DNA from 3 places in the Shewanella sp. SM73 genome. Region 1 is predicted to be linked to each of the others. Evidence: predicted binding sites of a transcription regulator. Region 1 holds the regulator's gene; each other region holds the start of a gene.
What was found. The regulator LexA, encoded in region 1, represses DNA repair genes until DNA is damaged. The targets are predictions, from matches to a motif close to TACTGTATNNNNATACAGTA.
Positions count from the first base shown of each region.

Region 2: L5M51_RS06320 (YebG family protein) is a predicted target of LexA. The motif match lies at 1,014-1,033, and genes of this name have one in related genera.
Region 3: dinB (DNA polymerase IV) is a predicted target of LexA. The motif match lies at 1,052-1,071, and genes of this name have one in related genera.

Region 1 is NZ_JAKKRY010000010.1:69,969-72,175, reverse strand. It holds gene plsB (glycerol-3-phosphate 1-O-acyltransferase PlsB) at 1-680, opposite strand, end outside; gene lexA (transcriptional repressor LexA) at 841-1,461, shown strand; gene L5M51_RS14525 (cell division inhibitor SulA) at 1,458-1,970, shown strand.
Region 2 is NZ_JAKKRY010000003.1:216,372-218,578, forward strand. It holds gene L5M51_RS06310 (paraquat-inducible protein A) at 1-203, opposite strand, end outside; gene L5M51_RS06315 (paraquat-inducible protein A) at 205-837, opposite strand; gene L5M51_RS06320 (YebG family protein) at 1,045-1,344, shown strand; gene L5M51_RS06325 (GAF domain-containing protein) at 1,362-1,820, shown strand; gene proQ (RNA chaperone ProQ) at 2,101-2,207, shown strand, end outside.
Region 3 is NZ_JAKKRY010000005.1:91,989-94,195, reverse strand. It holds gene bfr (bacterioferritin) at 1-415, shown strand, start outside; gene bfr (bacterioferritin) at 425-892, shown strand; gene dinB (DNA polymerase IV) at 1,095-2,171, shown strand.

The DNA.
Region 1 (2,207 bases):
TCAGATTTGAGTAACGAATGAAACAGTGCTTGGCGGTTTGGCAGCACAGGCCCTGTCATTACCTTACGTTGACGACGGAAATGCACGCGCGCAACCCGTGCTAACTTATGGGCAATCCCCATGTCGGTGCCATGTTCGTCAGCCATGTAACGCAGGGATACGGCATTCGAAAACTGCACGAAGTTATGTCGACCTAAGAACAGAATCATCAAGCACTTGCGCAGCCAAGTCGGGTTTTCCCGCTCAAATACGGCCGCCTTCATAGTGTCGTCTTCTTTCCCTGGCGTGCGACCCCAATACAAGCTCACGGGTACCAGTTGAATATCTAATTCAGGACGTTCCTTATGCACGGCTAACAAACGCATAAAACATTCGAGGAAAGGCTCATTACCAGCACGCTCGCCAAACAGTGGCTTACGTCCTTGAAGACAGACAACCCGAGGCGCAGTCACACCATTAGCCACTAGAGGCTCATAAGGGCTTGGTAAACCTAACTTAGCCGTTATTTCGCTCAAAGCAGCTATGTCACTGAGGGATTCTGTTTTCATCACATAAACAAGGGGTCTGGAAGCATCCAGATTCAGATCGGCAAAGGGATCCTGAGGCACCACAATAGTGTGCACTAAGTGTTTTTGGATCCAACGTAATGATTTCAACCAAAGAGAGTCGTGTTTAGGCATTATTCTTATGCAATTAAGTGCGTTTACTAGCCCGATAGAATACCAGACTATGGGTAATATTCGCTAATTCTCTCCAACATAGCTAAAAAGTGGTTAATACTTGCGCTGCAAATAATACTGTATATACTAACAGTAACTGTATAGAAAAACAGGAAACACCATGAGACCTTTGACGCCACGCCAAGCTGAAATATTAGAGCTAATTAAACGAAATATTGCCGATACTGGCATGCCACCCACTCGGGCAGAAATCGCAACCCGTTTAGGTTTTAAGAGCGCCAATGCGGCTGAAGAACACCTTAAAGCGTTGGCGAAAAAGGGCTGCATTGAGATCATGCCTGGCACATCTCGGGGCATTCGTCTGCCTGCGGAAATCGAAGATTTGACTGAAACAGGTTTACCGCTCATCGGCCAAGTGGCCGCGGGTGAACCTATCCTCGCCCAAGAACATGTTGAACAGTACTACCAAGTCGACCCAAGCATGTTCCATCCCGCCGCCGATTTTTTACTGCGAGTAAAAGGCGACAGCATGAAGAATATCGGCATTCTCGAAGGTGATTTGCTGGCAGTTCATAAAGTAGAACAAGCTAGAAATGGTCAGGTGGTTGTCGCTAGAGTCGATGACGATGTCACTGTTAAACGTTTCGAAAAAAAAGGTAATGTGGTCTATCTACATGCCGAAAATGAAGATTACTCCCCGATTAAAGTGGATTTAGGCTTCCAAAGTTTAACAATTGAAGGACTCGCCGTCGGTGTGATCCGTAATGGAGATTGGCTATGAATAAACTACTTGGCAATGCCCCCCGCCATCCGGGCTTGTGGCTCGATGAAGTCCGTGATGCCGACTATGACTGGCACCATGCGCCTATCGCCTGCATGCCAACTAAGACTCAAGGTCGCCAAGAATTAATTCATCTGAGTGCACAACTCGCTCAGTTAAGCCAACAGGGCCGTTGGTTAGTGCTCATCAACCCACCAAGTATTGGCTACAAGCAAACGCTCGCTAACGCGGGTGTGCGTATGGATAGAGTTTTGCTGGTACATGCTAAAGATGAAGTCGAAACCCTGTGGGCGATGGAAAAAGCCCTGACAAGTGGTACGTCCAGTGCAGTCATTACTTGGACTCAATCATTAGATGCGCGGGATAATCGACGCCTACAAATCGTGGCTAAAAGTGCCAGAGCTATGGGCATAGTGCTTGAAGACGTAAACAGTCACTTACATGCCGACGTACGCATTGAGCAAGGCAATCTCTTCGGTCAGCAATCTTTTTTTAGCGCTGTACACTAAATATTCATTTAATTTTTTACCTTGAAAGCCGCCTCACCTATGAATGTGAGGCTTTTTTTTGGCAATTTTTCAGATAATTAGATAAATAAGTGATCTTGATCAATATTTAAACAGCAAGTATGGTTGGTTAAGTCGGTGATGATATATCACCTTCCGTGGTCAATGAATCGAGTATTTATCGAACTCGAAGCGCCACTAAAAATAGAGAACAGATTTATTTCAGCAGTATGTGCCAGC
Region 2 (2,207 bases), on a different contig from region 1:
GTCAGCATAGTGATAGGGTAAATGTTGGCTGGCACCAGCAAGATGGCAGCGGTAATCAACAAAGCCCAACTTTTTTGCAGGCTGGAATAGTCTCTGACGTGCAACTCAGTTTCACAGCGCTGACAGTGCGTGAGTTCACTGCTGTTGAGTTGGCTACACACTTTACAGAGACATAGGCCGATATCTTTACCTTGTTGTTTCATATCAGCTATGACCTTCCAATAACGTCCACATATGTTCTAAGTCGTATTCTCTTTGTAGAAACAAGGTCACGAGAAACAGCATAGTGAAGCAAAATGTGCCCATACCAAAATAAATGTCCGAAAAATCAGATAGCTGAAATGATGAAACTAAAAAGCTGATCACATAAATTTCCAGCATAGTGAGCTGCGATAAGATACCATGAAATTTTAATAACTGCTTCAATGAGTTACGCCAAAAAAGGCTACTCAACCCCCATTTTACAATTAAAATCTGTGTCAATATCGATAACAGTAATAAGCCTGGACCTATCACAGCTGCGGCAAGTACGGCGACACCTACAACCCAATAGCCTTGGTCAAATACTGCAAATGCCCCTTGGAAAACCGTAGTAGTACGAATACTGCCGAAAAAGTGGATCTCGAGTACGGGTAAAAAATTGGCAGGGAAATAAAACACTAATGCCGAAATACATAGGGCTAACATACCATTCACAGAGCAGTATGGCGTGTCATAAAGTGCAGTGCTGCAACGAGGACAGAGTGCTCTAACGCCGCTAGGCAAGGCACGTTTGCGGATCGCTAAATCGCAGGAACGGCATAGGGTTACTGAATTTTCTGCTGCGTTTTCATGCATATAAAAATATATATTAGCCTAATAGGAGTAATAACAGCGAGATCGGTGCAAAGTGTCGTGCTAGTTAGCTGTTCAGCCACGTCTAGCGCTTTTATAATCTTGGCAACGAAAGTACGCTAATAATATCAGATTAATCAGAACACTTGCATCACAAGTTCAATCTATGTCACTCTAGTTACTGTATATAAAAACAGTGCGAGGGCAGTCATGGCAGTAATAACACAGTTTGTCGTGGTCAGAGAAGGGGTTGAAAAGATGACATTCACATCTAAGAAGGAGGCTGATGCCTACGATAAGATGCTCGATATCGCCGATAACCTTATCCCCTTCATTCAAAAAGCTGATTTGGGTATAGATGAAAGTGTGGGTGAAAAGCTCGCATTCTATTTTGCTAACAATAAAGATGAGCTGACGAACTTGCTTAAAGGCGCCGTTCAGGTTAATAGTACGCCAACGAATCCGCCTGCAGCGAAAAAAGCGGCTAAAAAGACCGAAGCAGCAGAATAAAATTGTTAGGAAATGTAATGAAATCGAAATTTTATGAGTCACTTAACCGTCAAGCCTTGGCCTTGTTGGAAGGGGAAGACGACCTTGTTGCGGCGATGGCGAATTTTTCAGCCTTGCTCAATGATAATTTAACTGAGCTGAACTGGGTGGGATTCTACGTCATGCGTGGTGAACAACTGGTTCTTGGTCCGTTTCAAGGTAAAGTGGCTTGTACACGCATTCCGTTAGGAAAAGGTGTGTGTGGTACAGCAGCATTCACTAATCAAACTCAGCGAGTGGCCGATGTCCATCAATTTGATGGTCATATTGCCTGTGATTCTGCCAGTAATTCTGAAATCGTTGTGCCAGTTCGTGCGCAAGGTAACGTGGTTGCCGTGCTCGATATTGACAGTCCTATCTTCGATCGTTTCGATGAAGAAGACCAAAAGGGGCTGGAATTACTGGTTAAAAGTTTTGAAAACTGCCTATTTGATTAATTTGCGTACAATAACGCATAATTCATAGTCGCAATCGGTGGCGTGCGCCTTATAATATGCGCCTGCACGCATTAAGCTGGTTTGATTGGCATGCAATGAATAAGCTTAGTGTTTTGAGCTGTCAAAATTTGTTAAGGTATATTTTTTAACTTTAGTAAACGCGGCTAGGATGCTAATTTGTACGTTGACTCAATATTGAGTTTAACGAAGATAAACGACATGTAAGAAGCTGATATATATCACCTCGAATCGATGTCCCTTTTTGACTGTGGAAGTAATGATGGAATCAACAGAAAAGTTGACCGACACCAATGCAATTTTGGCGTATTTGTATGAAACATTTCCTTTGTGCTTTATTGCTGAAGGTGAAACTAAGCCATTAAAAAT
Region 3 (2,207 bases), on a different contig from region 1:
CGCCATCAATCAATATTTCCTCCATGCCCGCATGTTTAAACATTGGGGCTTAGAGAAGTTAAACCACGTCGAATACAAAAAATCCATCCAAGATATGAAGCATGCCGATAAGCTCATCGAGCGAGTGCTGTTTTTGGAAGGTCTGCCGAATCTGCAACAACTCGAAAAACTTCGCATTGGTGAACATAGCCAAGAGATGCTCGACTGCGATCTGGCCATGGTGCAAGAGCAGCTTACATTGCTGCGTGATGCGATCAGCTTGTGTGAAGCCGAACAGGACTATGTGAGCCGCGATCTGCTGGAAGATATTCTCGAAGACGAAGAAGAGCACTTAGATTGGCTCGAGTCGCAGCAAGAGCTCATTACGCTAACCGGTATTCAAAATTATCTACAATCGCAAATTAGCGACCAATAGGAGCAAGATATGAAAGGCGATAAAGACGTTATCGATGCGTTAAATCGACTCCTAACGGGAGAACTCTCGGCAATGGATCAGTATTTTGTCCATGCCCATATGTATGAAGATTGGGGCCTGAATGAACTCTATGAGCGTATCGCCCATGAGTCAGATGATGAGAAAGCCCATGCAGCCAAATTAGTGCAGCGCATTTTATTCCTCGAAGGTACACCCAATGTTGCCGCCCGTGAGGCATTGAACATAGGTAAAGATGTAGAAGAGATGCTACGTAATGATCTCGCCTACGAATACAAGGTCGCGGACGATTTGCGCAAAGTGATTGCACTGTGTGAGCAGAAGCAAGATTACCAGACCCGCGAAATCCTTGAAGTATTACTCGACGATACAGAGTCTGACCATATGTATTGGCTCGAAAAACAACTTGGGCTTATCGACCGTGTTGGGCTGCAAAACTACCTGCAAACTAAGATGTGAGCTTTAGATTGTTAGGTTGAGTAAATACCTAGGCCATTGAGTGTAATGGCCTAGGAACTCAGTTATTAAGCATGTCTGTTGTTCCTCACACTTGTCTTGTTCTCTTTTTTAGCGCTAGGCCACATCTTATTGGCCCCAAATCTATCAGGAATACTTGATTACTGTTTTTATATACAGTATTTTGGCGTTGGAGGAATTCAACGTGCGAAAAATTATTCATATCGATATGGACTGCTATTTTGCGGCAGTGGAAATGCGCGACTTTCCCGAATACCGTGGCAAGCCTTTAGCCGTGGGCGGCAGTAGCGATCGTCGAGGTGTTATCAGCACTTGCAGTTACGAGGCACGTAAATTCGGTGTACGTTCAGCAATGGCAACGGCTTATGCCTTTAAGTTGTGCCCTGAGCTGATTTTAGTACCAGGCCGGATGCAGGTTTACAAAGAAGTGTCGCTACAAATTCGTGAAATATTTTCTCGCTATACCCAATTAATTGAGCCGCTTTCCTTAGATGAAGCTTATTTGGATGTGAGTGAGTGCCAGCAATATAAGGGCTCAGCGACCTTGATTGCCCAAGCGATTCGTCGCGATATCTTAGCCGAAACGGGTTTAACCGCATCGGCGGGTATCGCGCCAGTAAAATTTTTAGCTAAGGTCGCCTCGGATCTGAACAAGCCAAACGGCCAATATGTCATTACGCCAGAGACGCTTTCTGAGTTTGTTAAGACCTTATCGCTGCGTAAAATTCCCGGTGTTGGTAAAGTCACCGCAGAAAAGCTCTCTTCGCTCGGGCTCAATACCTGTGGTGATGTGCAAGCTTATTCTAAACCTGAGCTCTTAGCGCGATTCGGTAAGTTTGGTGGTGTGTTGATTGAGCGTTCCCAAGGCATAGATGAACGGGGTATTTCTGCCGACAGAGAGCGCAAGTCAGTGGGGGTTGAAACCACATTAGCAAAGGATATTTATAGCTTAGAGCATTGCCAGCAGGTGATGTCGAGTTTGATCCAAGAACTGTCGTTGCGTTTAAGTCGCAGTGCTAAGGAACGCAAAATACATAAACAGGTGGTCAAACTTAAGTTTAATGATTTCAAGCAGACTACAATTGAGCACCGCAGCGATGAAGTCTCGATTGTAATGTTTTATGAGCTACTCGCGCAGGCTATGGAAAGGCAAGAAGGCCGTGGCATTCGTCTATTGGGTATTTCGGTCGGCCTTACCGATTCTACTCTTGTCGTCGCCACAAGCTTAAACGGCCAGACTCAGCTGGATTTAGCACTCTAGCCGTTTATTGAGTCGATAAGCCGCAGACTCATGCCT